Regions from separate parts of the Vibrio sp. RC2502 genome, predicted to be linked through region 1. Evidence: predicted binding sites of a transcription regulator. Region 1 holds the regulator's gene; each other region holds the start of a gene.
The links. The regulator MetJ, encoded in region 1, represses methionine synthesis genes. The targets are predictions, from matches to a motif close to TTAGACNTNTANANGTCTAA.
Positions count from the first base shown of each region.

Region 1 (10,719 bases):
CCTTGTTGGGCGATATCAACATAACGTTGCGCCAACTCTTTGCTCGCGGTCACGTCCAATACCACGGCTTCATCATAACTTTGTAAATCGCCCAACCGACTCAGCCACGTCCCATCGTTCTCAATACTTTCATCATCAAACTTGTCGGCAACCGCCGCCGCATCGATACCCTTTTCAGCAAACCAATATGTCTGGCTATCGACGACGGCGACTAAGTCAAAGCTCATACCGTGGCGTTTTTCGAGTTCTGTTTTCTGAGTCGCAAATAGATTTAACCAGCTAGAACCGATATTGCCTTTGCCACATAACGCTACCGCTACGCGCTTTTGCGCTTGGAATAACTGGCTGTGAATCAACAGCACTAATGCTTCGGTATCGGTGCGACGCAGTACCGCAACTAGGCTTAAACCTGATTCAGTTTCAGAAACAAATTCAACTGGTGCGTGCTTCAATTTTTGGTAAAAACCAAAACAATGGTTGGCATTCTTCGTTACGCCCGCTCCGACAGCGGCCACAAGTGAATAGCCTTCTTTGAGTTTGATTTCAGCTTCAACCGCAAGATCTTGTAGATACTTCAGCGCACCTGTCGCAATCTCTGTGGTGTACGCTAAGCGTAATTTTTGCTGATCGGCTTGGGCTTCGTAAGAGAGTGGCTCGAGTTGCGCACGTTGAAGAGACTTTAAAACATCACTTTGGGTTTTGTTGAAGTCATGACCATGTCTAAAGGACAATTGAATCAACAATACCTCATCCAAAGAAGTGATGATTTTCGCTCCACGCCCAGAAGCAAGTACACGCTCAATACGTGTTGACCCCGATTCAGGTTGATAACTGCACTTGAGGCTTAAGTCCATCGTGCTTTGCGCGACAGGTTGTAACGTACGGCTATGCAAAACCGGCGCTGCAAGGCGGGCCAGTTCACTCGCTTCGTCTAAGCGCAGTAAAGGCAACAGACATGCGTCCGACACCAAACGAGGATCCGCACTGTAAACGCCAGCAACATCACTCCAAATGGTTACGGTTGTCACTTCCGCCAAAGCTCCGATTACGGTTGCGGAATAATCCGAGCCATTCCGCCCCAACAGCACGGTTTCTCCTGCCTCATTTTGCGCCATAAATCCGGTGATGATGACACGTTTGTGGCTGTGCTGCGCCAACGCCTCCTTAATCAGGGGATAAGAACGCGCACGGTCAACTTCAGGCTGAGTACCGGCTTCTGCACGTAAAAATGCACGTGCATCTTGTGCGACCGCAGGAACATTTTGTTGTGAAAGCAAGGCAGCCAATAAACGTGAAGACCACAATTCACCGTGACCCAACACTGCCGCTTTTTGCGCATCCGTCAGTGGCGCAGCCAGCTCGGCTAAGGTACTGAACTCATCGTGCAAAGAAGCGAGCAATTGCGTCTGCACCTCGCCTTCTAATAAAGATTCAATTAGCTCCGACTGGAATTGTCTTAAGCCTTGCAGTGCTTCATGCGCAATACGGCCATCTTTGTCTAAACCTTCCAGAAACTCGATCAAGCGATTAGTGGTCTTCCCCGCGGCAGATACCACCACCAGATCATTCTCGACAGAGTATTCTTTAAGAATATCGGCCACACGTAAGTAACATTCAGGGTTTGCTAAGCTGCTGCCACCAAATTTATGTAACTGACGTTGTACACTCATTTTTAGTTCTCCTATTACTGAGCAGCTTTTACAAAGGCTTGATCGAGATCGGCAATCAGGTCTTGTGCATCTTCTAAACCCACAGACAGACGAAGCAGCTGATGCGACACGCCCGCTTCCGCTAACGCCTCTTCTCCCATGGCTCGATGCGTCATAGATGCGGGGTGACAAATCAAACTCTCCACGCCACCAAGCGACTCTGCAAGAGAAAACAGTTCGAGCTCTTTAACAAACACTTTAAGTTGCTCAAATGAGCCTGCAAATTCAAAGCTCAACATAGACCCAAAACCCGACTGCTGCTTTTTCGCGATTTCGTGACCTGGGTGATCTGGCAAGCTCGGATGGTAAATCTTCGCGACCAAAGCCTGCTGTTGTAGGTAGTTGAGTACGTGTTGAGAGCTTTCTTCGTGCACTCGCATACGGGCGCCTAAAGTGCGGATCCCACGCAACGTCATGTAACTATCGAAAGGCGTACCCGTGGCGCCAATACAGTTTCCCCACCATGCAAGCTCTTCTGCGTGCGCTTCTGTTTTGGTGATCACCACACCACCAATCACGTCCGAGTGACCGTTAATGTATTTTGTAGTTGAGTGGATAACAAAATCAGCACCGAGCTCCAAAGGCTTTTGGTACACCGGTGTCAAAAAGGTATTGTCTACCGCAACCAAAGCGCCCACTTGTTTGGCTTTTTCGCATACCGCTGCAATATCAACCACACGAACTAAAGGGTTCGATGGAGTTTCTAACAAAATAAGCTTTGGCTTTTTCGCTAGTGCAGCCTCTAGAGCTTGCTCATCCGATTGATCAACGAACTGCACTTTGAAGTCGCCTTTGTTAGCTCGTGTATTGAACAAACGGTATGTGCCACCATAGCAATCATGCGGTGCAACAATCAGATCATCTGGCCCAAGAAAAGCCGATACCCACAAGTTAAGTGCGGAAGTACCGCAGTTAGTCACCACTGCGCCTTTGCCAGACTCTAACTCTGATAACGCACTCTCTAGCAAACCACGGTTTGGGTTACCTGAACGCGTGTAATCGTATTTAGGGACTTCACCAAAAGCAGGGAAACCATAGTTGGTTGAAAGGTAGATTGGTGGAACAACAGCGTGGTATTGGCTGTCTGATTCGATACCAGTGCGTACAGCAATGGTCGCAGGCTTGCGGGTGCTCATGGGTGTATCCTTTCACAGGTGATGACTTCTAAATAGGAATGCGCTATATCTAATTTGTCAGATCTATCTGAACAACACTCTTCCTTAACTGTTCTGTTCACTTTACTTGTCAAAAAATGAGACGTCAACACTTCTAGACGTCCATATGTCTTTGCTTGTGGCAGTAAATGCGGCTAAAATCAGCACCTATATTAATTTTCAACTTATTACATAAATGAAGGTGTGCAATGGCTGACTGGAATGGTGAATACATTAGCCCATATGCTGAGCACGGTAAAAAAAGCGAACAAGTAAAAAAAATTACCGTTTCTATCCCGCTAAAAGTTTTAAAAGTGCTGACTGATGAGCGTACACGTCGTCAGATCAATAACTTACGCCATGCAACCAACAGCGAACTACTATGTGAAGCATTCCTGCACGCATATACAGGTCAGCCATTACCAACGGATGAAGACCTTCGTAAAGACAGACCGGATGACATTCCAACTGAAGCAAAAGCGTTAATGACGGCGATGGGTATCGAATTCGAAGCATTTGACGAAGAATAATTGCTTACAAATTCATCCGCTTTAGAAGCTGCGCCGGGGGCAGTTTTTGGAGATATAAAAAATGGGACGTCAATGCGTCCCATTTTTGTGTTCAATGTGGCTGAGTAAATTACTCTGCCATGTAGTTTTCTGGCATCTCAATACGAGCAACACCGGAATCTACTGCCGCTTGAGCTACCGCTTTTGCTACGCGAGGTAGCAGACGTGGATCCATTGGCTTAGGAATGATGTAGTCGCTGCCAAATTCTAGCTTCTCAACACCTGCAGCTTTTAGTACCGATTCAGGCACAGGCTCTTTTGCCAATGCACGAATTGCGTCAACTGCTGCCAGCTTCATGTCGTCATTGATTTCACTCGCACGTACATCTAACGCACCACGGAAAATGAAAGGGAAACACAATACGTTGTTCACTTGGTTTGGATAATCACTGCGACCAGTACCCATAATTAAGTCATCACGCACTGCGTGTGCTAGCTCAGGTTTGATTTCAGGATCTGGGTTCGAACAAGCAAATACAACTGGCTTGTCAGCCATGAGTTTCAACGCTTCTGGTGGCAATAGATTTGGACCAGATACACCTAGGAATAGGTCTGCACCTTCGATCACATCTTCTAGTGTGCGCTTGTCTGTATTGTTTGCGAACAGTTGCTTGTACTCATTCAGATCATCACGACGAGTATGGATCACCCCTTTGCGATCCAGCATGTAGATCTTCTCGCGCATTGCGCCACACTTGATAAGCAGCTCCATACACGCAACGGCTGCAGCACCAGCACCAAGACAAACAATCGTTGAATCTTCAAGCTTCTTACCCTGCAGCTCGATAGCATTGAGCATACCTGCAGCTGTCACGATAGCCGTACCATGTTGATCATCGTGGAATACTGGTACGTCACAACGCTCAATCAAACGCTTTTCAATTTCAAAACAGTCTGGTGCTTTGATGTCTTCAAGGTTGATACCACCGAAAGTGTCAGCAATGTTCGCAACCGTATCAACGAACTCGTCGATCGTGCGATGCTTCACTTCAATATCAATTGAATCAAGGCCAGCAAAACGCTTAAACAGTAACGCTTTACCTTCCATTACAGGCTTAGAGGCAAGTGGGCCAAGATTACCTAGACCAAGAATAGCGGTACCGTTTGAAATAACCGCAACCATGTTGCCTTTCGCTGTGTACTTGTACACGTTGTCAGGGTTTTGTGCGATTTCACGTACAGGCTCAGCCACGCCAGGGCTGTATGCTAGAGCAAGGTCACCAGCAGTTTCTGCTGGTTTAGTTAATTCGACAGCGATTTTACCCGGGGTTGGGTAAGCATGGTAATCCAGAGCTTTTTGGCGATGTTCTTCTTCTGGGGTGGCTGCTTGGCGATTGTCTTCAGACATGGATCGTTTCTCTTTGTTATTTTTAGGTAAGGGGGCATAAATTCTAAAGGATAGAAATCAATCTTCATAGGTAAGATTGCGAGCAATATCCTTAAAAAGCCGATAATAAAAGAGATTAGACCAGATAAGTGTGTTAAGCACCTGATTTTCTGGTCAGGTGCTCTTTTTATGATATGAATTCTTTTTGAACAATGCGTCAGTATGTTCGTTACTCTTCATCGACATACTGAGCTTGAAGGTAGTTTTCAATGCCTGACATTTCAATCAAGCCAAGTTGGGTCTCAAGCCAGTCCACATGCTCTTCTTCATCTTCGAGAATATCTTGAAACAAATCACGCGAAACATAGTCGCGAATATCTTCGGCATAGGCAATCGCATCTTTTAGATCAGGAATGGCCGCCATCTCCAGTTTAAGGTCGCATTCGAGCATTTCCTTAGTATCTTCACCAATCATTAGCTTTCCAAGATCTTGAAGGTTCGGTAATCCCTCCAAGAACAAGATCCGCTCGATAAGGTGGTCAGCATGCTTCATTTCATCAATCGACTCGTGGTATTCCTTATCGGCCAGGTGCTTTAACCCCCAGTCTTTATACATACGAGCATGAAGAAAATATTGATTGATAGCGATGAGCTCGTTACCGAGCACTTTATTGAGATGTTGGATGATGATTGGATCGCCTTTCATGACAAAGCCCTCCTATTTGGCTTCTATTAACTTTAGAAGCAAATGAGAAGGTGTCAAAGAGACCAAGTAATCCTCAAAAAGCGATGAGGTAGTTAACTAGCTTGTCTTAATTCGGTGTAATGTGTTTCTGCTAGGATTTCTTTCGCCTGCTTAATGCACTTACCACACTGGCTCCCCAAAGCCGTGCATCTCTTAATGCCTCGAATATCAGTTACACCCTCATCTATCGCCAACTTCCTAATTTTTTTGTCGGAGACGCCATGGCAAAGACAAACGTACATATAAAAACCTTTCTAATAAAAACCGAAGACAAGAATATAAACGAGAATAGTTATTGTTACCACTCGTATTGAGGAAGTATTGAGAACATTTCGTTATATAGGTTTTTGTTCGGAAAGAGAGGATCAATCACTTATGAGGGAACTGCGAATCAGAAAAAACATACTTCAAGTAAGAGGTTGTTTTTTTAAAACAAGAAGGGAGCACCTTCAGTTTGTGCTTATAACTAAATAAAAAACAAATACGAAAAAGGGAAGCCGAAGCCTCCCTTTTCTTGATGCGCTTTCTTCAAAAAGAAGAAGAGTGCAAGATTTCGTTTAATTCGTTAAGAATTATTCGAAGATCTTAGCAACAACACCAGCACCTACTGTACGGCCACCTTCACGGATAGCGAAACGTAGACCTTCGTCCATTGCGATTGGTGCGATTAGCTCAACAACCATTTGGATGTTGTCGCCTGGCATTACCATTTCTACGCCTTCTGGTAGAGAGATGTCGCCAGTTACGTCAGTTGTACGGAAGTAGAACTGTGGACGGTAACCTTTGAAGAAAGGAGTGTGACGACCGCCTTCTTCTTTAGACAGTACGTATACTTCTGATTCGAACTTAGTGTGTGGAGTGATTGAACCAGGCTTAGCTAGTACTTGACCACGTTCAACTTCGTCACGCTTAGTACCACGTAGAAGTGCACCAACGTTCTCACCTGCACGGCCTTCGTCTAGAAGCTTACGGAACATCTCTACACCAGTACATGTTGTAGTAGTTGTATCCTTGATACCTACGATAGCAACTTCGTCACCAACTGTTAGGATACCACGCTCGATACGGCCAGTTACTACTGTACCACGACCTTGGATTGAGAATACGTCTTCGATAGGCATTAGGAATGGCTGATCTACCGCACGCTCTGGCTCAGGGATGTAAGTATCTAGAGCTTCAGCTAGTTCAACGATTTTCGCTTCCCACTGCTCTTCGCCGTTTAGTGCGCCTAGTGCAGAACCTTGGATAACTGGTAGATCATCACCTGGGAAATCGTATTCAGATAGAAGTTCACGAACTTCCATTTCTACTAGTTCTAGTAGCTCTTCATCGTCAACCATGTCACATTTGTTCATGAATACGATGATGTATGGGATACCAACCTGACGGCCTAGTAGGATGTGCTCACGAGTTTGTGGCATTGGGCCATCTGTCGCAGCAACAACTAGGATACCACCGTCCATCTGTGCAGCACCAGTGATCATGTTTTTAACGTAGTCAGCGTGTCCTGGACAGTCAACGTGCGCGTAGTGACGGCTTGGAGTGTCGTACTCTACGTGAGAAGTTGCGATTGTGATACCGCGCTCACGCTCTTCTGGAGCGTTATCGATAGATGCGAAGTCTTTCGCTTCACCGCCGTACACTTTAGCTAGAGTAGTACAGATAGCAGCAGTTAGAGTTGTTTTACCGTGGTCAACGTGGCCGATAGTACCAACGTTAACGTGCGGTTTCGTACGTTCAAATTTTTCTTTAGACACGATCGTGTTCCTTCCTAGTTATGATTCGCCGTGATCATTATTGATCTACGACGCGCCAGAAATTGTTATTTTATGCGCCAACGCCCGTTAGCGCAATATTTGGACGGCTTGATCTCGCAAAAAGTCGTAAACTTTTTGTAGTTCAATCGTCAATTAGTAACCACGCTCTGCAATAATTTTATCTGCGAAGTTTTTCGGCACTTCAGCGTACTCGTTAAACTCCATAGAGTAAGACGCACGGCCTTGAGTTGCAGAACGTAGGTCAGTTGCGTAACCAAACATCTCAGATAGTGGAACTTGAGCACGGATGATCTTAAGACCAGCCACACCTTCATCCATACCTTCGATCATACCGCGACGACGGTTTAGGTCACCAACAACGTCACCCATCCAATCTTCCGGAGTGGTTACTTCGACATTCATCATTGGTTCTAGAATCACAGGTTGTGCTTCTAGTGCACCTTTCTTGAATGCCATCGAGCCAGCGATCTTAAACGCCATCTCGCTTGAGTCTACATCGTGGTAAGAGCCATCAAATAGTGTAGCTTTAATATCTAGGACAGGGTAACCCGCTAGAACACCACTATTCATTTGCTCTTCGATACCTTTCGCTACCGAACTAATGTATTCCTTAGGAATCACACCGCCCACGATTTCGTCTACGAATACGAAACCTTCACCAGGTTCTGAAGGCTCAAGTTTGACCCATACGTGACCGTATTGACCGCGACCGCCAGATTGACGAACGAACTTGCCTTCCACTTCCGCTTTACCACGAATGGTTTCACGGTAAGCAACCTGAGGTTTACCAACGTTACAATCAACGCTGAATTCACGCTTCATACGATCAACGATGATATCTAGGTGAAGTTCACCCATACCAGAGATCAGAGTCTGACCTGTTTCGTCGTCCGTTTCTACGCGGAATGATGGATCTTCCGCAGCCAGTTTACCTAGCGCGATACCCATTTTCTCTTGGTCTGCTTTAGAACGAGGTTCTACAGCGATCTGAATAACTGGTTCAGGGAATTCCATGCGCTCCAGAATCACTTTGTGGTTCTGGTCACACAGTGTGTCACCTGTCGTTACATCTTTCAGACCGATAGCAGCAGCAATATCACCAGCGCGAACTTCTTTGATTTCTTCACGCTTGTTTGCATGCATCTGAACGATACGACCAAAACGCTCTTTCTTCTCTTTTACAGAGTTGTAAACCGCGTCACCTGAGTTAACAACACCAGAATAAACACGCATGAAAGTAAGCGTACCCACGAATGGGTCTGTCGCGATCTTGAACGCCAGTGCTGAGAACGGTTCATTGTCGTCTGCGTGACGTTCAATTTCGTTATCTTTCTCGTCAACACCTTTAATTGCAGGTACGTCAGATGGCGATGGCAAAAATTCGATTACTGCATCCAGTACCGCTTGAACACCTTTGTTTTTGAACGCACTACCACAAGTAGCCAGTACGATTTCGTTGTTTAGTGTGCGAGTACGTAGAGCTTGTTTGATCTCAGCTTCGGTCAATTCACCTTCTTCAAGGTACTTGTCCATCAGCTCTTCACTTGCTTCTGCTGCAGACTCAATCATGTGATTGCGCCACTCTTCAGCAAGCTCGATCATGTCTGCTGGAATGTCTTCGTAAGTAAACGACATGCCTTGGTCGGCATCATTCCAGTTGATCATCTTCATCTTGATAAGGTCGATAACACCACGGAAGTCCTCTTCAGCACCAACGTTTAGTTGGATTGGAACAGGGTTCGCACCAAGACGGTTTTTAATTTGATCCACAACGCGTAGGAAGTCTGCACCTGCACGGTCCATCTTGTTTACAAATACCATACGAGGAACGTGGTATTTGTCAGCTTGACGCCATACTGTTTCAGACTGAGGTTCAACACCAGACGAGCCACAGAACACAACCACTGCACCATCAAGTACACGAAGAGAACGCTCTACTTCGATCGTAAAGTCAACGTGTCCTGGAGTATCAATGATGTTTACGCGATGCTCAGGGAACTGTGCTTCCATACCACGCCAGAAAGTAGTCGTCGCAGCTGAAGTGATAGTGATACCACGTTCCTGCTCCTGCTCCATCCAGTCCATGGTTGCTGCACCATCGTGAACTTCACCGATTTTATGAGACAGACCAGTGTAGAACAAAATACGTTCAGTAGTGGTTGTTTTACCTGCATCTACGTGAGCACAGATACCGATATTGCGGTAGTGCTCAATAGGAGTTTTGCGAGCCACGATTGAATCCTCTTAACTTAGAGATAGGGACTATTGCTATAGCTAAAAAATGCTATCCCCTAGATATAGCAATAGTTCCTAGCATAGGCATAGGAACTAAAGAAGTGCTGCAAGGAACCTTGCAGCACTGAAAAGGTATTACCAACGGTAATGTGCAAACGCTTTGTTCGCTTCTGCCATACGGTGAACGTCTTCACGTTTCTTAACAGCAGTACCTTTGTTCTCAGACGCGTCTAGCATTTCAGCAGCTAGGCGTTGAGCCATAGATTTTTCACCACGCTTACGCGCAGCTTCAACCAACCAACGCATAGCAAGTGCGTTACGGCGAACCGGACGTACTTCTACAGGAACTTGGTAAGTTGAACCACCAACACGGCGAGATTTAACCTCTACCGCTGGGCGAACGTTTTCAAGAGCTTCTTCAAAAATAGCTAAGTGGTCTTTACCAGACTTTTCAGCCATAGAATCTAGTGCAGTGTAAACGATTTTCTCTGCAGTAGATTTTTTACCGTCAACCATTAGGATGTTAACGAATTTTGCCAGCAATTCAGATTTGAATTTTGGATCTGGAAGGATCTTACGCTGACCAATGACGCGACGACGTGGCATGGATTTATCTCCGTTGTCTTCTTCAGGTTTTATCCAAAACTTTTCAGTTTTTTCAAAAAATTAAAAATAATTTAGTGTTTGGCCTTACTTAACGGAATCCATTAAGACTTAGGACGCTTCACACCGTACTTAGAACGACCTTGTTTACGGTCATTTACGCCAGCACAGTCTAGTGCGCCGCGAACAGTGTGGTAACGCACACCTGGAAGGTCTTTAACACGACCACCACGGATTAGAACAACTGAGTGCTCTTGAAGGTTGTGACCTTCACCGCCGATGTACGAAGTAACTTCGAAGCCGTTTGTCAGACGTACACGACAAACTTTACGAAGTGCTGAGTTAGGTTTTTTAGGTGTAGTAGTGTAAACACGAGTACATACACCACGTTTTTGTGGGCACGCTTCTAGTGCAGGCACGTTGCTTTTAACAACTTGCTTTGCACGTGGCTTACGTACCAACTGGTTAATAGTTGCCATTAACTAGCTCCTGATTTACTTGAAAGTAAGCTTTGTGAAAAATCTATCCCTAGCCACCATTGGCAGTTAGGGACGCAAAATTCTATGCAGCAGTGAGAGGTGTGTCAAGAAATATACGGA
Region 1 covers NZ_CM141453.1:2,966,024-2,976,742, forward strand. The annotation lists gene ACYJZR_RS13795 (bifunctional aspartate kinase/homoserine dehydrogenase II) at 1-1,670, opposite strand, end outside; gene ACYJZR_RS13800 (O-succinylhomoserine (thiol)-lyase) at 1,685-2,845, opposite strand; gene metJ (met regulon transcriptional regulator MetJ) at 3,073-3,393, shown strand; gene ACYJZR_RS13810 (malic enzyme-like NAD(P)-binding protein) at 3,503-4,780, opposite strand; gene bfr (bacterioferritin) at 4,989-5,465, opposite strand; gene ACYJZR_RS13820 ((2Fe-2S)-binding protein) at 5,558-5,746, opposite strand; gene tuf (elongation factor Tu) at 6,077-7,261, opposite strand; gene fusA (elongation factor G) at 7,415-9,514, opposite strand; gene rpsG (30S ribosomal protein S7) at 9,653-10,123, opposite strand; gene rpsL (30S ribosomal protein S12) at 10,225-10,599, opposite strand.

Region 2 (10,719 bases), 1.6 Mb from region 1:
CACCTAGGCATGACCTACTTCCTTGGGGATTTCTCACTAACGTGGCTACCACCAGCGTTATCCATCAGTGAAATGCTGTTTGTTGGTTACGCGCTGCTTACATCGAGATTCTACAGCGCCAAATACCTTGCTTATCTGACGATCAGTGTGCTTTTTGTGTGCACCATTTTCGTCCTGCCACTAGGTGCGGTATTTATTCCAATGTCTGAAGACAATCAATGGCTCATCTCAATTCCGATTTGCGCCTTGATTGGCATCACCTGGCACTTGGTCTACAAACGCGTTAGCCGAATCGCATCGTTCTTTATCTACGGCAATCGACAAACACCAGTTCAGCAGATCTTAGCGTTAGAAGAAGAGTTTAAGCGCTCAATCGACGATGCCGTGCATCAGTTGAGCACATTACTCAACATACCCAATGACAAGCTTCAACTCGTAACCAGTAACTACACCGAAACCTTCTACGAAGATTATTTACACAGCAATGATTCGGTTTTGGTGCTCGACGAACTCTCTGAAAGGCTCGACGAAAAACCGTCTTCAAAAGGTTCAATCAAAGCTCTGTATGAACGCATGAGATCGAGTAACACGGCGCTTGTTATGCCACTGTTTGGCCGCGAAAAGTCGGTTTCACATTTGCTGATTTCTTCACACAAAAGCGATAACAAACTGTTTTCTAACGAAGAGATTTCAGCACTACAAACATTGTTGATCCGCGTACAAAATACGATTGAGTCTGATAGAAAGATTCGTCAAAGCCGCGCGTTAGCCAACTCGATCGCCCATGAGATGCGCAACCCATTGGCGCAAGTTCAGCTTCAATTTGAAGCGCTGAAACAGCACATTGATAGCAATGCATCCGATGACAAGATCATAAGCGATATAGAAAAAGGCCAAGCAGCAATTCAGCGTGGACGCCAACTCATCGACATCATCTTGCGCGAAGTCAGCGATACTTCAGCTGTACATGAGCCCCTTTCGCTTACTTCGATTCATAAAGCTGTAGATCTTGCGGTGAGTCGATACGGTTTTGAAAACGAACACATCATCGAAAGGGTGAAACTTCCGACTCAAAACGACTTTGTCGCCAAAATCAACGAGACGCTGTTCAACTTTGTCATTTTCAATTTGATTCGCAATGCGATTTACTATTTTGATTCCTATCCCGATAGTCAAATTGAAATCAGAACCCTCGTCGGCCCTTATGAAAACACGCTTGTTTTCCGCGATACAGGGCCTGGGATTGATGACAGCATCGTACACAAAATCTTTGATGACTTTTTCTCATTCCAGAAAAGCGGCGGTAGCGGGCTTGGCTTGGGTTACTGTCAGCGCGTGATGCGTTCTTTTGGTGGTCGAATTGAGTGTAAATCGGTAACTAATGAATTTACTGAGTTTTATCTGCATTTTCCGGTTGTGCCAAATGCACCGAAAGTAGAAACGCTTCGAACGCCAAACTTTTACAACTGGAATCAGAAAGTCAAAACCACACCAAGTCCAGAACCTGTCGTACAAATCAACAAAGATGCACCAACAGTGCTCATTGTCGATGATAAAGAGGTGCAACGTACTTTGGTTCAAATGTACCTAAATCGACTTGGCGTCAATAGTTTACAAGCCAATAACGGCGCAAATGCGGTGGAACTGTTTCAATCACATCAGGTCGATTTGGTGTTGATGGATGTTCAAATGCCGGTAATGAATGGGTTTGATGCCAGCGAAAAAATCAAGCAGTGCTCTCCAACTACACCAATCATCGCCCTGTCTGGCGAGTCTGGAGAGAAAGAGCTCGAGATGATCGCTAAATTGATGGATGGTCGTCTGGAAAAGCCAACCACACTCAACGCATTACGTGATGTACTGGTGCGATGGCTTCATTTCGATAAAATCAGCGTAACGAACAGTTATCAAATTGCGAATGAATAGTTGGCATTAAAACTGCTTAACTGAAGTACAAACCGAATTATCCAGAGCGTTGAGCTTGCTGTTATGCAGTCAGTAAGCTTGATAAGGAGATGGCTATGTTACTTCACCGACACACATATTACGGCTTGATTCATCACGGAATAAAAGCACTATTGTTAGACAGAATCGGACGCTACACCGAGGAAGAGTATCACCAATATTTGAGCCTAATGACAGGCAAATCAACTTGCTTCACCATGACGCATGAAGAGCTAGAAGCCACCGTCGATAACTTGTTGAGAGAAGGCTATTTGGAAGACGTAAAGTCTCTGATTTCTCAATACCAACGTGTGGCGTAGGAAAGAATCGTTTAGCTCTCGAGCCATGAGTCAAGCCTACAGAAGCTCACCAAGCTATCTGTAATAACGAGCAAGATTTCGCCTTTTTAGGTGCCTTAAACATATCAATACATTGCCGCTCATTGAGCGGCAATTTTTTATCCAAATCCCTTGAGCTATTCACATTACGCCAGATTCCGCTAGACTGTCAGCAACTCAACAACTCGGTAGTTTTTGGCAACATGAAGCAAATCCTTGATTTTATTCCTCTCATTATCTTCTTCGCTCTATACAAGATGTACGACATCTATGTAGCGACTGGAGCACTCATCGTTGCAACGGCAGTTCAACTTATCGTGACCTACGCGCTGTATAAGAAAGTAGAGAAGATGCAACTGATCACGTTTGTCATCGTCACGATATTCGGCAGCATGACCATTTTCTTCCATGACGACAACTTCATAAAATGGAAAGTCACTATCATTTACGTGGTGCTTGCCGTTGGCTTAACCGCCAGCCACTTAATGGGAAAATCGGTCGTCAAAGGCATGTTGGGTAAAGAGATCACGCTACCTGACGCGATTTGGGCGAAGATAAACTGGGCATGGGTAGGCTTCTTCTCATTTTTTGCAGGCCTAAACATTTACATCGCTTACGAGCTACCTCTGGATGTTTGGGTTAACTTCAAAGTATTTGGAATGCTGATCGCCACCTTCGCCTACATGATTGCTACTGGTGTCTACATTTACAAGCACATGCCAAAGGAAGAGAAAAATAACTCCTCCGATGTCTCGGTTGATGATTAAAAACTCAATTTTGCTATAATCCGCGCAAATGTATTATTCACAGCGACCTTCGGGTCGCTGTTTTGTTCAACGGACCAATAATTACTGCATTAGTATTCTTATTGGCACACCATATTTGCGCTTTTTTTGAGCGCCCTTGAAGATTTAGGATGTCACTATGAGCCAAGAATTTAACTCTCCGAAAGGCCAGCTTCTGCTTCGTACCCTTGCAATGCCCGCTGATACAAATGCAAACGGCGATATCTTTGGTGGTTGGATAATGTCTCAACTTGACTTGGCGGGTGCGATTCTGGCGAAAGAGATCTGTTCTGGTCGCGTCGTTACCGTTTCTGTTTCAAGCATTACATTTAAAAAACCAGTCAGCGTAGGTGACGTGGTTTGTTGTTACGGCGTGTGTAAGAAAATCGGCCGTACATCTATGAGCGTTGACCTAGAAGTTTGGGTGAAACCAGTGAAAGTCGACGGCATCGAAGATCGTTTCATGGTTTGTGAAGCAACCTTTAACTATGTAGCCATCGACAGTGAAGGCAAACCACGTCCAGTGCAAAGCTAAGTTGTCATAAAATCGAATTGCTAGGAAGAATCTCACATTTTCTATTGTTCACTTGTGAGAGGTTCAAAAAAGACGTTAAATTAACACTTTACCCCACCAATTAAGGAACTATGCTATGTGGTACGTCATCTTTTCTCAGGACGTCGAGAACTCATTGGAAAAACGTATGGGCGTTCGTCCTCAACATTTAGAACGCTTGCAACAGCTTCAAGATGAAGGTCGTTTACTTACCGCAGGTCCAATGCCAGCGATCGACTCTGATAACCCAGGAGAAGCCGGCTTTACTGGTTCGACAGTCATTGCTGAATTTTCCTCTTTGGAAGATGCCAAAACATGGGCTGACGCCGATCCTTATGTGGCGGCGGGCGTTTACGAAAACGTGATCGTAAAACCGTTCAAAAAAGTGTTTTAAGTTATGAAAAAATTACTGTGTCTCTTCCTCGCCTTTGGTGCATTGGCGGGTTGTTCATCAAGCAATGACAACCAACGCCAACTTGAATTAATGGCGTCTAACCGTGCCGGTGTCCTGTCTGCCGGACTGCCGTTGGAATACGGTCCGCTGCAAATCATGCGTGTTTCTTCTAACAAGAACGTGGTAGAAATGATGATGATTTACAACGACGATGCTTTAGGTGCGAAACCATTAAACCAAGTACTGAATACCAGTATTTATACATACTGCAATACGCCGTCGGTAAGAGAGCAAATTGATATGGGTTTGATGTACCGATTAAAAGTGCGTAACTCACGCGGTCAGCTAATTGCTGATGAATTGGTTTCAGAGCAAACCTGTAGCAAAATCAAATAGTCACAGTAATTTGCTTGTCGCTCAAGCCCGACGACAACGAGAACTGTCGTTAGTGAGCTAGGCGGACATTAAATAAAAGACGCAAAAGCGGAGACGATGGTCTCCGCTTTTTTATTGGCCACTTTAAATTGGCGACGAGCTACCTTATGCAAGCTCTGCGCGAAGCTTCTTCGCAGCAGACACTAGGTTGGCAAGTGCAGCTTCCGTCTCTGCCCAGTTACGTGTTTTCAAACCACAGTCTGGGTTTACCCACAAACGTTGTACCGGAATCTTTTCTGCCGCTTTCTTGATTAAGCCTTCAATCCACTCTTCCGTCGGAATATTTGGTGAGTGAATGTCATAAACACCTGGGCCGATTTCGTTCGGGTAATTGAACTCTTCAAACGCTTTAAGCAGTTCCATATTTGAGCGTGACGTTTCAATGGTAATCACATCTGCATCGAGCGCTGCAACAGAATCGATGATTTCATTGAACTCGCTGTAACACATGTGAGTGTGAATCTGAGTTTCTGGTTTTGCACTCGCTGCTGAGATCTTAAATGCATCCACCGCCCATTCTAAATACGCTTTGTGATCGCGCTTTTTCAACGGCAAACCTTCACGAATCGCAGGCTCATCGATTTGAATTATATTGATGCCTGCATCTTGTAAATCAGAAACCTCATCACGCAGTGCTAATGCCAGTTGTTGCGCGATTTCCTGACGTGTGATGTCTTCACGCGGGAACGTCCAACATAGAATCGTCACTGGGCCAGTTAACATGCCTTTCATCTGCTTGCTGGTTAGCGATTGTGCGTACGTCGACCATTCAACCGTAATCGGCTTTTCACGCTCAATGTCGGCAACCACAATGGCTGGTTTTACACAGCGCGAGCCATAACTCTGCACCCAACCAAATTTCGTCGTTTGGAAGCCCGCCAAATTCTCCGCGAAGTATTCCACCATGTCGTTACGTTCTGCTTCACCATGCACAAGTACATCTAGGTCGAGCGCTTCTTGGCGTTTTACGGCATCCGCAATGTGTCCTTTAAGTGCCTGGATATAGTCGGACTCAGATAACTGACCAGTACGATAAGCACTGCGCTGAACACGGATTTCACCCGTTTGAGGGAAAGAGCCGATGGTCGTGGTTGGCAGCAAAGGTAAACCCAACACTTCAGCTTGATGCGCAGCACGCTCCGCGTAAGGTGCGCTGCGCTCGGCAAGTGACGCTGTAATACTGTTTAAACGAGCTTGCACTTGGGGCTTATTCACATGTGTTGCCGTTTTACGTGCTTTGATTGGCTGGCTATAGGTATCACAAGCGAGAATCGCATTTTGATCACCGTCGAGTGCTCGGCCAAGCAAAGCGACTTCTGTCACTTTTTGTTTTGCGAATGCAAACCAGCTTTTCACTTCTTCACTTAGCTCTGTTTCCAGTTCCAGATCAACTGGGCTATGTAATAGAGAACATGAACTCGCCACCCAAAGCTTGTCGCCCAATTTCTCTTTGACTGGCTGTAGACGTTCAAGTTGCGCACTCAAATCCGAACGCCACACGTTACGACCATTTACAACGCCGGCAGAAAGCACCCAACCTTCTGGTAGTTTGGCAACCACGTCGTCAAGCTGTTGAGGCGCGGCAGACAAATCAACGTGCAAACCGTCCACTGACAGCTCAACAATTTTGTCTAACGTATCGGTGACAGAGTCAAAGTACGTCGTTAGTAGCACTTTTACATCGCTACGAATCACTTGGTATGCCAGCTTGAACGCGTCAGCCCACTGTTTTTCTAGCTCAAGCGACAAAATCGGCTCATCAATCTGAACCCACTCAACACCTTGGCTCGCCAGCTTAGCCAAAATAGCTTGGTAAGCCGTAAGCAATCGTGGCAGTAGCGTCAGGCGATCAAACCCTTCTTCTACCTCTTTACCTAAGTAAAGATAACTAACTGGGCCGAGCAATACCGGCTTCACTTTATGCCCGGCTTGTACTGCTTCGTTGATTTCTTCAAACAGTTGCGGCCAGCTCACTTCAAACGTATCGTCCTTGCTGAATTCAGGTACGATGTAGTGGTAGTTTGTGTTGAACCATTTAGTCATATCCGATGCTGCAGCACCCGCACAGCCGCAACCCGCTTGAGATTGACCACGACCCACTTTGAATAGCGTATCGAGATTAGGAAAACCACCTGCGTGACGTTTTGGCACGTGACCCAATAGCAATGTCGTCGTCAGTACATGATCGTACCAAGCGAAGTCGCCAGCGGTAGTAAAACTTAAACCAGCCTCTGTTTGTGTTTGCCAGTTTTTAGCGCGCAGATCTGCACCAACTTTTTTAAGCTCTGTTTGATCGATGTCACCGCGCCAGTATTTTTCTTGAGCGAATTTTAATTCTCGTTTTTCACCGATGCGTGGGTAACCGAGTATGTGCGTTGTTGTAGCCATGTCCCTATTCCTTTTTCAATCTTGTTCAATTTGTTTAGGTCAGAGCATCTTTCTCTAAATTCACAAGATGTCTGGATGGCTAAACTATCTCTCTCCTCTGTCGTTTGGACAACGTCCATTTATTCAACTTGTTTATTAAAAAAATTCATCATGGGTCGATTTCATTCGCAAATAAATTACAACAATAGACGTCTAGACGTTTACATATCCATTTTTTGTCGTTAAGTTAGTTATGTCTGTCGCAGTCAATCAATACGTTTTAACAGCAATAAAAAATTGCTTGCGAGTTAAGTGGATTTGTTTGATAAGTGTTTATTCTTAAATCAAAAATTCAAAGTAGCTATTGAGTATTTCAACAAGACAGAGCATTAAGAAACCATATTGAGCCGTTGTTGACTGGGATAGGAATTCGTTCACGGCGAACAACAAAGGATGAAAGGGATTCATGATAGAGCTAAAACATTTGCGAACATTAACTTCGCTTCGAGACACCGGCTCGTTAACTGCTACGGCTACTGCCTTGCACTTAACGCAATCCGCTCTTTCTCACCAAATCAAAGATCTCGAATCTCGTATTGGCGGTCAGTTATTTTTACGCAAAACTCGACCAGTGAAATTTACCTCTGAGGGTGAAATTCTCTTGCGCCTCGCGGAAGATATTTTGCCGAAGCTGGCAAGAGCAGAAAACGAACTGGCAAGTTTGAAAGAGGACGTCAACGGTCGATTACACATGGCGATCGAATGTCACTCATGCTTCCAATGGCTCATGCCTGCTCTAAGGGAATATCAATTGGCGTGGCCAAGCGTCACGTTGGATTTTTCGTCCGGCTTCGGGTTTGAGCCCCTACCCGCATTGTTGGCTGGCGAGTTAGATCTCGTTATCACGTCGGATATTCAACCTCGTTCTGAGGTACATTATGAACCGTTGTTTGACTTCGAAATGCGCCTAATCACTGCAACCAATCATCCATTAGCTGACAAAGAAATTATCGAACCACAAGATCTTGCCGATCAAACTATGCTCTCTTATCCGGTTCAAAAACAAAGATTGGACGTTGTTAAGCACTTCTTGCAGCCGGCCGGCGTCGAGCCTGCCAGATGGAAACAAGCGGACAATACCTTAATGCTGGTGCAAATGGTTTCGGCAGGCTTAGGCGTTGCGGCGCTGCCAAACTGGGCGATATCCGAGTTTTCTCGTCAGGGGTTAATCACCAGTAAACCATTTGGCAAAGGTTTGTGGCGTCGTCTGTTCGCAGCAACGCGTAACTCTGAAAAAGATAAGCGTTATCTGCAAGCCTTCTTTGCGACGGCGAGACAACAATGCAAAAGCCATCTTGACGGCATCAAGATGGCTTAACAACAAGGAATCGATTGAGACTAGCGTTCGTACGCTTTGAATTGATTGGTGAGTGGGTCGTACTGATAACCAAGCATATCAAGTTTGCCCACCACCGACTCAACATCCATTTCGTACACCGAAGCCAACTCGTCAAAACTGTCGCACTCTAAGCGTAGTTTTTCGTTGACGATACCCAACAAAATGATGCTATCCAGATTGCCTACATTGCTTAAATCCATCGCGACACTCCTCTTCGACAACGTATCAAGGTATATACCCAAGTGACTTCAAGATGTAGAGTTCAGAGCGTTGTCACTAATTCAAGTTCAAGGAAAACAACGCTGCGGAATAGCCAGCTATTTCCAAGTTTTTTGACGATGAAATTGCTTTAGTAACACGCTCCCAAAGCGCGAGTTGTCTTGGTTCGCATGCTTTGTTAACAATTTTTGATTTAGAACCACTAGATCTTCAAATTGTTGCCTCGCCTTCAAACCAAGTCATTCTCGCTGAACCAAGCATCTCGAGGTTACTTGGGTATATACATACAGCGTAGACAGGATCTGGAGAATTTAAAGTGAGCTCACTCGAGATCGTGAACTCACTATCAGACTGTTAAACAGCCAGAGCAAACAAACTTTGTAGGCTTGTCATGGAAGCAAGAGCAAGCAGCAAAGCAATGCTCAGTTGCACTTTTTCTGGCGCCTTGTGTGTGAAGATATGCCAACACCAAACCACAATGGTAGAGATAAGCAGCGCTAAAGAGATCAAAATCGGCTGCGTTGCGCTCGCAAGCGTAACTTCATCCAATTGGTACGATGAAAATAAAGTCGCAAGCACCAATAGCATGCCAGACACAATACCCGTTACAGGTAAAATACGGTGGAACGCCTGTAGTCGGCTACGGGCAATCGTAAGCAGCAATTGAGAGAACGACGCACCTAAGAAGAAGATCATCACAGCCATCGCTGCTGAAGCAGGCCAATTCGGCTGTTCAAACACTTGAATGCTCACGTATGCAAAGGCCAAACCATTCGCCAAATGCAGCGCCCACAATGGGCCCTTTTCACGCGTTTTCTTAGTCTGAACTTGAGAGTAGAAATAGAAAATCGCGAACACCACCATAAACGCTTCAATACGAAGTGATGCCACCGCAAGCCAAAGTACCCCTATCGCAGGCAACATTTTGTGGAGACGACCTCGCTGACCCGGACAAATATCGCCCTTGATCAAAAGCAAAGTCAGCAGCGCTTGTGCGCCAAATAACATTGGAGGGAAAGTAACCAGCAATTGTTGAATCATGTTGAATGCAAGCTCAAAAGTCGTTTTGGGTTGGCGATAATAGCAAATCACCTATCGCCAAACCACCTAAACTCTCCGCCTAACTTGCGATCCAAATAGCATCAAACAGGCTTAATGCTCATGCGTTTAATATTAAGCCTGTGCAGCAATACTTGACCTAGTCATTAGCAAGAAGCCAGATACTGCAAGGCATCATCTTGAGTGAGTAGCCCACGATATTCTTCTTTGGCGTCGCACAAGATCCAAGGGAAGCCTATACCAGCTTTGATCAAATCTCGAATGGCTGCTACAGGCAAACAGGCGTCAACTTGCTCAAATGCGGTGCTCATCACCTGATTGACTGGCCGTTTCCAAAGTCGATGCTCGCGCTCGGTTTCTAAATCTGTCCCCATCGCTGGCGTCATGTGCAAGTTGACTTGCTCTTTGGTGATCAACCCAACGCAGCGGTTTTCATTGATAACCACCAAAGGTGCACTTGGGCTCAGATTCATGTATTCCACCGCCAAAGACAGCGGTTCACCTGGGTCGAGTCGGCGCACATCGTGATGACATAACGACTGCAGCATCGCATCTTGAGTCGGTTTAACCATCACACCATTAAAAAGTGTGTCATGAGCTTGAGCCGTATCGAGTAGTACGACTGGCAACGCCTGAGAAAAGAGAAAGCCCTGCATGTAATCAACACCAATACCAGCCAACACTTCGAGCTCGCGTTGTGACTCGACACCTTCGGCAACCACCTCGACGTTCAGCTTGTGTGCCAAATCGGTAATGGTTTTGACGATGTTATAACTTGTACTGCCCTCATGAATATTCTTGACGAACTTGCGGTCGATTTTTAGTACATCAAATTGCCCTTCTTCCAAATAAGAAAACGAAGAGTAGCCCGTACCAAAGTCGTCAATCGCAATTTGAATACCCTCTTGGCGAATCTGTTCTAACGCAAACGCGTGTTCTTCATCTTGCTCGAAATACGCGGTTTCTGTTAACTCAATAGTCACCAGTTTTGGGTTTACATCGCTGGCTTTAATCAAATCGAGCGATCGCTGGAGAACTTGCAATGAATCCAGCTTGGTATTCAACGAGCGATTAATGGAAAGTCCGATATTTTCGCCATAGATTTTTTGCAAATGTGGCCACTGCTTCAGCGCGGTTTGGCAAACAACGTCATCCAGCGCAGCGATCAACTCCAGGTCTTCAATGATGGAAATCATCTCTTGCGTGCTGTACTCGCTGTTTTCGTG
Region 2 covers NZ_CM141453.1:1,210,794-1,221,512, reverse strand. The annotation lists gene luxN (quorum-sensing autoinducer 1 sensor kinase/phosphatase LuxN) at 1-1,926, shown strand, start outside; gene ACYJZR_RS05700 (hypothetical protein) at 2,022-2,264, shown strand; gene ACYJZR_RS05695 (septation protein A) at 2,486-3,049, shown strand; gene yciA (acyl-CoA thioester hydrolase YciA) at 3,207-3,602, shown strand; gene ACYJZR_RS05685 (YciI family protein) at 3,718-4,014, shown strand; gene ACYJZR_RS05680 (GspS/AspS pilotin family protein) at 4,018-4,410, shown strand; gene metE (5-methyltetrahydropteroyltriglutamate--homocysteine S-methyltransferase) at 4,555-6,837, opposite strand; gene metR (HTH-type transcriptional regulator MetR) at 7,283-8,194, shown strand; gene ACYJZR_RS05665 (DUF4250 domain-containing protein) at 8,215-8,415, opposite strand; gene ACYJZR_RS05660 (hypothetical protein) at 8,789-9,475, opposite strand; gene ACYJZR_RS05655 (EAL domain-containing protein) at 9,640-10,719, opposite strand, start outside.
Region 2: the regulator MetJ is predicted to act here: its motif matches at 7,022-7,041, upstream of metE (5-methyltetrahydropteroyltriglutamate--homocysteine S-methyltransferase).

Region 3 (10,719 bases), 1.1 Mb from region 1:
AAGACTCGCGCTGAAGTTCAGTTATGCCTTCTCATGGGCTAAATACACAGCGGAGCTATAATATACCAGCTACTTCGAAGCGATTTCCTCAGAACTTTAACACGTGGATCCTAATCAAAAATAATAGGTACATATCACCTATTAAATCACCAAAATGGAGTTTGACTTTACTCAGAGGTATTTGTTGGACCTTTACCAAAAACGAGTTAGGGAGCAGTCTAAAGATAAGGGTGGCAACTAACCTAGTCTGCAATACATTATCAATACCTCCATTTCATTGGGGTCTACTTGACAGACCATTTGTTCACATTAATCGAGGTAGATAGTTTTGCTCGAAAGACTACCAAGATATCGTTACTACCCGAAATTTAATGCAAAATTTAAGTAGGAAAGACCGTAATAAACCTAAAAATAAGTGTGCTTTACTCAGTAAACAGTTTCTCTTGTACATCAAACACACCCTCGTCGAAACCCAACGCCTTGTACCCACAACTGCGTTTGGAGTACATTCTTACCAACATAGGAATTTTCATATCAACATAATCAATAACACGAACTTCCGTCTTACCGTCATACTCCCGCTGTATCCTTCCGACATATTGAACAAGCGCTCCTTTCCAGGATACAGGTAATGCGAGAACTAATGTATCAAGTCTGGGTAAGTCAAAGCCTTCCCCAATAAACCGACCTGTCGCTACCAGCACCTGAGTTTTGGCCAGCTTTTCATTAACCTCGTCTCGATCTTTCTTTTTCATTGCACCAACAAGCACCTCGTTCTGAATAGCTCTCTGAGTTAGCATTTCACTCAGCAATTTCGCATGCTCTCGGCGTTCTGTAAGAACGATAGGAACACGCTCTTGTTTCACTTCGGCTTCAATGTCACTGATGATTAGCTGATTTCTCTTTTCATGCTCGAACAACCACCTATACACATCAGCGATATGTGGCCGAAGATCTTGAGTTGCCAGTTGAAACGGTGGTTCGAAAAGAACCTCCTTCTTTTGAAGGGACTGAATAAACTTCACTGAACTGGACGAAGAAATCGTATGCCTTACCCTCCCCGCCAGCATGAAAATAATTGGTTGGTGACCGTCTCGACGTTCCAGAGTCGCACTAATACCAAGTACGTATTTTACGTGAACCTCTCCTAATAATTTTTCATACTGTGGCGCTGACAAGTGATGGCATTCGTCGATGATTATCTGCCCGTATTCATGGACAACAGGATTGACCGTATTATCGCTTCGGTTAAGCAAGCTTTGATAGGTAGCGACGTCAACAGACTTCGTTGGCTTTTTCTTGGATCCTGTAATCACTCCTATATCAACATTCGTTGTAAATGCCTTCAGCCTTTCCTGCCATTGTTCTATGAGTTGCTTATTGTGAACAAGGATTAATGTATTGACCTTTCTTTTACACAACAGGCCTATTGCCGTTACGGTCTTTCCAAATGCTGTGGGCGCATGCAACACGCCAATATCAAATTTAGAAACCGCATCCACTGCTTTCTTCTGCTCTATCCGCAATTCACCATTAAAACTTATATCTTTAAGAGACACTCCTGTCCTTCTCTTATCGACAAGAAGCAATTTAATATTCGACTGTTCTAGTAACTCACACACATCATCAATACACCCTCTTGGTAACACGAGGTATCCGCTATCAATTTCAGCCAATGATATGTATCTGGGTATTCCGTTTGTTGACAGACGTAGTCCCTGTGCTTTGAAGAATTTGGGATTTGAAAATGAGGCTAATTTCTTTAATCTAGCGACCAAAGCGTTTGGCATTGACTCAATAGGAATATAAATCCTATTCGCTAAAACTACCTCAATACTTTCTGGGCATCCTGAAATAGATGCGATTTCTGGTAGATTCCTTTCCCATGGCGCCAAAGAAAGTGTTTCTCTATTAGGTGCTTCCTTGAAATTGTAAGTAGCAGCCAATTTTTCTAGAGCTGTAACCGCCAATTTTTTAGTTGAGGCAAGTACCTGCCATTGATCTTTATACGCAGTAAATGTCGTATCAACAAATTCTGTGTTCCCTTGCGATCTTGAGGCTTTCTGCAAAGGCAACGCAATCAAGTTCCCGATACCGACTACAGGTAAATAGTCCTGATTAGGAAACAAACGGTCATAAGATTCAAAAGACAACGTACCATGAATTTGCATTGCTTGGTCAAGCAAAAGAAAACCTAGTTTTCTGGCAATGGCAGCATCAATTTTCTGCTCAAAAAAGATCCAAACATGCGCCCCGTTTCCTGAACGAGAACGCTCAAGTAAAAAATCTATGCCATTACGTTTGCAGGCTTCAGCATAAGCCAGTGATGCCGCCTGCCAATCCTTCTTGTCAAAATCTACAGCCAGGAACCAACACTGATCTTCAGAATCCATTGGATAAATACCAACCACAGACTTTCCTGATAGGTGATCATAGACAGCATTCTTGTCGAGAACCTTGAATGATTGGTTAGGACACTCCAAACATTTAATTTTGGGTTTATTGCATAAGCCCTGTTGCCACTCGTTGTGACAGGCAATCGAGTACCCAGATCTTCCTTGCTTATTTTGCCAGCGAACAGCATAGCAGTTTGTGTTTCCTCGGAAATAACGCTGAAATAGTTCGACCTTTTGCTCGGGCGGCATTACATTGTTACATGCAGAAGACACCGTTCCTTTTGTAGCTAACAACTTCAGCTTCTTGCCTTCAAGTTGTGCTAACTCTAATTTAAGCTCTGAGATTTTATGCTCTATTGCACTGAGTTCTTCCATGAATTACTGCCTTAACCGATTCGCTTGAATATGCTATCAAGTGAAACCTAACTATAGAGTAACACGAAAAATTCATACTATTGCCGAACCACTATTCTCCTTACACCTACTGCATATAGAATTCCTTATCAATATATGATAAAACCCTCTAAAATCAAGTATCAGCGTTCGCCAGACAGACGGCTCTTTTGGTTATTTCCCATCGTACACACTAGGAGCCATGTACGCGGCACAGTTTATGGCAGCGATGAAGAAGACTATCGACGTTGATGATGTCATTCAAAGTGGTGACCTTTCACCTATCTTTACTTGGTTATCAGACAATATCTGGAGCAAAGGCAGCTTGTTAACGACCGATGAGCTCGTAAAACAAGCGACAGGTGAAACGCTTAATGCTCAACACTTCCAAGCCCACTTAAAAAGTCGTTACCTATAACTGCTGAACTTAATATAACGTTAAGACCCACGAGTTAAGACTCAAGAAAGTAAATGCCCAAGGAACGTAGCTCCTTGGGCATTTTTCTTTTTAAATACTGATATCCATTGCAGGGACAAGTCTTGGTTTATACAAGCAGTCTTCCCCTTCTGGCCTGGTTTTAAAACGTCGGTGGAGCCACATGTATTGGCTTGGGCTTGCCATGATAGATGTTTCAACGATTTTATTAACGAAAGCCGCAGCACTATCGGGGTCATTTTTTGGAAATCCATCCACTGGCGCATCAATCGTCAAGGTATAATGCCCATCTTCGCCTCTGACCATCGTAAATGGGACAATTGCGCAATTTGTATTATCGACTAGCAAGCTAGTGCCCGTTGTTGTACAGGCATTTTTAACCGCGAACAACGGAGCAAACGTCGAACGTCTGTTTCCGTAATCATGATCCGGCGCATACCAAACACGCTCGCCAGAGTTGAGCGCTTCAAGCATGGCTTTGACATTTTTACGATCGATCAACGTACGATTAGAACGAGAACGGCCTTTGTATTGGAAATAGTCGAAACACGGATTGTTGTTTGGTCGATAGACACCCGTCCCAGATTTTTGAATGCCAAATGCGCGAGCACCTAATTCCAAGTTCATTGAATGGACGGCCAACATTAAGGCACCTTTACCGGACTTTTCTAACGCTTCTAAATGCTCCATTCCTTTAATCGTAACGTGCTTACTGACTCTTTTATCTGACCAAAACCATGCCATCGCTGTTTCGAAGAGTGCAATACCGGAGTTGTCGATATTATCTTTTAAAATTGCCTCGCGTCGAGATTCGCCCATGTGAGGAAAACAAAGCTCAAGATTGCGCCGTATCGTCACTTGACGCTTTTTCATTATTCGCATGGCTAAACGGCCAATACCGCGTCCTAGCGCTAATTGAATATTAAAAGAAAGAAGGCTCAATGAGTACATCACGCCGATGAGAATTAACGTACCCCAATAACGAGGTAAAAGAAATTTAGCCTTAAATTCAGGCTTTTTGTATTTATTCATGTATGAAATGTCAGATGCGAGCATCTATAAGTGGGAGAAACAATGATAATAAAAAGCACTTTTATCATTGATAACGCTAATAACATAAATTAAAGCGCGCGGATTCTATGGTTCTTCGACACACTACACAATAAGAACTTTACAAGAATATGTTGGGCGTGCAAAAACACCAAAGACGCGCTCGGACATTAACATCTACTGATGAAATGAATCCACCCGCCTTTCATAAAGTTTGGATAAACATAACCGTGTATTTACAATACCTTGGATTGCGTATTACCCCCAAAGAGCGGCGATCAGAAAAATAGCCGCAAACAATCCAGCGATAACTAACATTAAGTATGATAGTTTGCCTGTTCCACCTTTTGGCGCTTGATTACAACACCCCATTTGTCTTCTCCTTAACTGTTTTCGTTCCCTTCAACTTAACGCTTACCCTTGGGTGAAGGTCAACATGTGGCAGTTTGTTGTGTGTCTCTTTTACTTTTTTCGCGCCAATACACCAACGCAAACGTTTACATTGCTTACAAATAAATCACTGAGTTTTCGGTTCATTTTTGGGTAAATACATACCATTTTTCGCTATATACCCGCCGTTTATAACAACCCTACAATACGCGCGTCTTACTTGTAGCACGCGGGTTTTCCAACCATGAATTCGTGGCTCGTTTATTAAAGGTATCGAATGAGCAATATCGCCAAGTCCGCTGTTAAACTCAGTGTTTTCTCTGTGATCATGATTACGGTTACATCCGTTGATAGCATCAGAAACATACCGGGTGCCGCCTTATTTGGTAGTCATGCCATCTCTTTCTTTTTACTTGCTGGTTTATGCTTTTTCGTTCCCACAGCTTTAGTGTGTGCCGAGCTAAGCACGACTTACCCTCAACAGGGTGGCGTCTATCTTTGGGGAAAAGAAACGATTGGACCTAACTTCGGCTTTGCGACCGTTTGGTATCAATATGCGGAAAATATCGTTTATTACCCGCCGCTGATCTCTTTCATTGTCGCTACAGGTGCCTACCCATTTTTCCCTGAACTAGCGCAGAATAATATTTTCATGTTAATCATGATTAACGTGATTTTTTGGGCGCTAACATTGGTAAATATATTCGGCTTACGTTTGTCATCGATGATCACAAACGTGTTTGGCACTCTAGGGCTCATTTTCCCAATTTTGCTGATCATTGGCTTGGGTGGTTACTGGGCATATACCAATCCGGGAGAGTCTCATATCTCCCTTAGTCATGTCTCTGACTGGCTACCCGATTTCTCTCAAGATGGAATTGGGGCAGGTTTCACCGCTGTCGTGCTTTCATTGACTGGTTTAGAAATTACCACCTCATATGCGAGTGAAGTAGAAAATCCACAAAAGGCGTACCCAAAAGCACTCTTAGCTTCTACGGCGCTGATTTTGGTTTCTTTAACAGCTTGCTCGCTGTCAATTTCATCGGTGGTATCAAGCGATCACGCCAGCTTAAGCGAAGGTGTGATCTTGGCGTTCAAAACCTTCTTTGATGATTTGAACCTCTCGTTCATGCTGCCTGTGATAGCTCTAGCGATTGTGTTTGGCACGCTAGCAAGCTTGAACAACTGGATTATTGCACCTACGAAGAGTTTGCATGTGGCGGCGAAAGACCAGTTTATGCCAATCGCACTGTCGAAAGAAAATCAAAACCAAGCACCTGTCGCCCTACTCTTATTGCAAGGGGCCATCGTTAGCGTGTTGTCCTTAGTGTTTATTTTGGTTCCAAACGTTAACCAAGGTATGTGGCTGCTGAACATCTTAATGACTCAGTTATACATGGTGATGTACGTGTGTATCTTTATTAGCTTTTTGGTGTCACGACGCAAACACGCAGACATCGAACGACCATTTCGTGTCCCTGGCGGCAAAGTGGGAATGAGCTTGGTGGCAGGTTTAGGATTAATTAGCTGTATGATCACTATCGTGGTGTCGTTCGACGTACCAGCAGGTATCAGCGCAGAAACGGGCGCGTATGCACTCATATTGGGGTTCATCGCATTCAGTTTGCCAGCTATCGCGGCGGTGATGTATCGCAATCGAAAAGTTCGCTCTCAAGCTCAACTAATCGAAGCTTTAGCAAGCTAATTTTTCCGAAATACGCAATAGAATAAAGCCGCGGCAGTTACCTGTCGCGGCTTTTTGTTTTTACATATTTTGTCTAAAAATTATGCAAAGCATGCTTGCAATCCCACGCGCTCTAGTGGGTATTTCGTTTGCCTTCTCTTTGGTATTGCTGAGAAATTTCGAAGTAGATATGCATGTCTATTGGCTCAGGTGTGTTCAAAAGCATTTTGCCGACTTCGCGCTGAAAATGGCCGTAGTTCCCAAGCTCATCGGTTAGGCCTAGTTGCTCGTAACATGATTCGCTTGCGAACATGCCATACGCGTAATAATGATGATTCAGATCTTTTTGTTTGTCATAGCCAAGCTCTTGAAGTGCCTGATCAATTTCATCGGGAACGTAAGTGTTTTTATCGCCAAACGAACGCAACAACACGCTTGGAACCTCTTGAGCAATGCTCTGAATTTTCGTTTTTTTCTTAAAAATACCGAACATAATGTCCTCCACTGACGATGTCTCCAAATACCGCACACAACGTGGGTTGAGCGAGCGAATAGTTTTTAGTATGGCTCACGATTTAGAGACTAAGTTACATTCAAGTCACGTTTGTATACTAACTTGATCGCATAATGCGCATCAAATAATAGTCACCTCGTTTCAACCTCGTCTCATCAGAAACCCTGTTTTAATCACAATTGCTGGCTGCTTTGCTGTGCCTTTCCCATACTATCTAATAGGCGTCGCTATCTTCTGCTATCAGTGTTTTGAAATAACCTTGGCTAAAGTCACATTTCGTATCGACATCCATTTTAATTTAAGTTAGCTTTAGAAGTATAGACGTCTAGATTGACTAAGCTTAGGGAGAGAAAGTCGTGCCAATTAGAATTCCAGATCAACTACCTGCTTCAGATGTACTAAGGACAGAGAACATCTTTGTAATGAGCGAAACTCGTGCCGCGAGTCAAGAGATACGTCCTTTGCGAGTACTGATTCTGAATTTGATGCCCAAGAAAATCGAAACAGAAACGCAGTTTCTTCGCCTTCTTTCAAACAGTCCATTGCAAGTAAACGTCGAGCTACTGCGCATCGATAATCGACCAAGCAAAAACACACCAACCGAGCATTTAGATACGTTTTACCGTCAGTTTGAGATGGTAAAAGGGAAGAATTTCGACGGTCTTATCATCACTGGTGCGCCACTTGGTCTGGTGCAATTTGAAGATGTGATCTATTGGGATCATTTAAAAACCATCATGGAATGGGCGAAAGACCATGTTACCTCGACGTTGTATGTGTGTTGGGCAGCGCAAGCTGGCTTAAAGTTGTTGTATGACTTGCCGAAAAAAACGCGTAAAGAAAAGCTTTCCGGTGTATATCATCACCAAATTCATAATCCATTCCACCCTATTTTGCGTGGGTTTGATGATACGTTTTTAGCGCCCCATTCGCGTTATGCCGATTTTTCGCCACACTTTTTAGAAGAACATACTGACTTAGATATTCTCGCCACATCCGATGTGGCGGGCGTATATCTGGCAACGACCAAAGACAAGCGAAACGTGTTTGTTACCGGCCATCCAGAGTATGACTCGCACACTCTTCACAATGAGTACATTCGGGATTTGGGTGAAGGGATGGAGCCGGCAATTCCGGTCAATTACTACCCGAACAACAACCCAGATAACTCTCCCATTGCGAGTTGGCGAAGCCACGGACACTTGCTGTTCTTGAACTGGCTCAACTACTGCGTATACCAACAAACGCCTTACGATCTGGATCACTTCAGCGAAGATGCTTTCACTAAAGACGATTAAATCAACGAATTAAGTTTGTGAACCGAGCCGCCATCTGGCGGCTTTTTTATATCAGTTTGCAAACCTGATCGCATAGTGCTTTTTCCTCAATGGGCTTTTGCTACGTAATTCATATCATGCTGTCAGATTCAGGGATGTGGGGAAGAAGAATGAAAACCGTAACGCTCAGTGCACTAATGTTGATGACTCAGTTTGCACTCGTAGGCTGTGTTACCGTAAAAGAAAACGGCGCTCCTATCGTGAAGGCCGATCCTGTTGCTATGGCAGAATCTCGCATCGCACTTGGGCTTGGTTATCTCGAAGGTGGCAATATGATCCGAGCGCACGACAATTTGCAACAAGCCTTGAGCCACGCCCCACAATACTATCGCGCACAGCTTTCTATGGCACACTACTACGAAACCGTTGGTGAAGATGCGAAAGCAGAAGACATGTACAAACGCTCTTTACGCCAACACACCAAAAACGGCAACGTGCTCAATAACTACGGAACATTTCTGTGTAAACGAGGTGATTTCCAACAAGCCGACCAAATGTTTAACCGCGCAATTGAACAACCTTATTACTACCTCATCCCTGCAAGCTACGAAAACGCCGCTTTCTGCGCATTGAAATCACAAGATAAAGACAAAGCAAAATACTACTTTACGCGAGCTATCGATCACGACCCACACCGCCCAAAATCGATTCTCCAACTGGCTAAACTCGAAATAGAAAGTGGCAACTTTACCGATGCAAGAATTCGACTGATGCGATTTAATCAAATGTACGGTGTGAAAAAACCGTCACTGCAACTTATGATCGAGTTAGAACGTGCGGCAGGTAATGAAGCGCTAGAGCAAAAATACGTAAAACAGTTAGAACGCATGTCATAACTAGCCACACTGACAACCCAAACAGCATAAGTCTTTGCTTAACCTCTCATTTTATTTTCAGGCTCACTTACACCGTTCAAGTTAAGTGAGCCTTGTTTCTCAGAACGCCGACAAATCCCCTGTTTCACTTGTGTTTCAGTCACTGAAAGAGCGACATTACTCCTGTACTTAACATTCAAAATCGGTACTATTTGAAAGATACGTGACCGAGTCACTTTTTGAGTTCTAACTCAATAATTACTGAATGATTGTGCGCTTCGTTGAAGTGCAATTTGCTTTAATTATGAATCTTGTCGTTCAAGAACACATACCCAAGGATGTTGACGCCGGATGAAACCTGCCTGCACACTCTTACTGCTTGCTTCTTTAAGCTCCCCCTTTCTTGCTAGCGCTCAACCCGTCAATGACCTCGTATTCACCGTAGGTATCGTATCCGACAAAGCAAAAAGTAAAATCAAAAAGGCGACACCCTTTGCTCAATATGTGTCCGGAAGGCTGAATCACCTCGGTTATACCTCTGGGTCGGTACAAGTCTTCAACAACTATGGACAACTTGCAGTTGCTCTCAAAAATGGCAGCGTTCAAATTGCAACAGCTACACCGTTTAACGCCGTAACCCTAGAACGAGAATCTAACAGCCAAGTGCTCGCCGTAAGGTGGAAAAAGGGACTCGAAAAATACCACTCTGTATTTTTCACCCATCAAGACAGTGGCATTCATTCCTTGGCCGATCTGCGCGGCAAAACGCTCATTTTCGAGAGTCGTAACTCCACCAGCAGCTTTTACTTACCTGCCATTACATTGCTCAACCAAGGCGAAAAATTAGAATACCTTCGCTCTATTGATGCTCACCCAACGAAAGACCGTATCGGCTATTTGTTTTTGGATGAACATTTAGAACAATCCAACGAAATCAACCTATCCGTTTGGGTGTATAAACAGCGCGTTGCCGCTGGGGCGTTCAGTAATTTCAACTGGAACAACCCAAAAGATTTGCCAGAAAACATGAAGGAAAAACTGACCATTTTCCATAACTCGGTGGAGATCCCGCGTGATTTGGTTTTAGCGTCGCCTACTTTGAGCCAATCGACCAAAAATGAAATTACATCGATTTTATTGAAAATGGATGCCTCACCAGAAGGTTTGCATGCCTTGGATGTATTCCAAAATACCAAGCGCATATCAGCACTTACGCCAGATATGGCAACGTCTCTCGACACGGTTCGAAAGTCTGTTAACTTGCTACCAAAGGCAAACTGATGCTGAACAAACTTTCGCTAGAAACCAAATACATTTTCGCGACTATCTCCGTCGTTGTTTTGGTGGTTGTGGTCAACCTTGTACTTTACATGCATGGCTACGACACATACTCAAACAATCTCGCGCAGCAGATCACGCAAAATTCTCAAGATAAGACGGAATCCTACGTCAAACAAAAAGGATTAGTGTACGCGGAGTTGTTGTCTAAGCAGCTGTTTGATCCGCTTTACAACGATAACATCAGCCAAGTCTATGGACAGATTACGGCAACCTTAAGCCAACCGGACGTATCAAAAATCCATGTTGTAGATAACGATGGACTTGTATTCCACGACGGTACACCTCAGCTTGCCATGTTTGCTCAGCCCCACTACCGCTCAGACTTTATTCTTAAGGCCATTGAACAAGAACGTGTCCAAGTCG
Region 3 covers NZ_CM141453.1:1,836,458-1,847,176, forward strand. The annotation lists gene ACYJZR_RS08670 (TOTE conflict system archaeo-eukaryotic primase domain-containing protein) at 423-2,771, opposite strand; partial or broken gene ACYJZR_RS08675 (carboxypeptidase M32) at 2,938-3,207, shown strand; gene ACYJZR_RS08680 (LpxL/LpxP family Kdo(2)-lipid IV(A) lauroyl/palmitoleoyl acyltransferase) at 3,298-4,257, opposite strand; gene ACYJZR_RS08685 (APC family permease) at 4,943-6,370, shown strand; gene ACYJZR_RS08690 (hypothetical protein) at 6,483-6,842, opposite strand; gene metA (homoserine O-acetyltransferase MetA) at 7,220-8,161, shown strand; gene pilW (type IV pilus biogenesis/stability protein PilW) at 8,311-9,036, shown strand; gene ACYJZR_RS08705 (phosphate/phosphite/phosphonate ABC transporter substrate-binding protein) at 9,367-10,296, shown strand; gene ACYJZR_RS08710 (EAL domain-containing protein) at 10,296-10,719, shown strand, end outside.
Region 3: the regulator MetJ is predicted to act here: its motif matches at 7,173-7,192, upstream of metA (homoserine O-acetyltransferase MetA).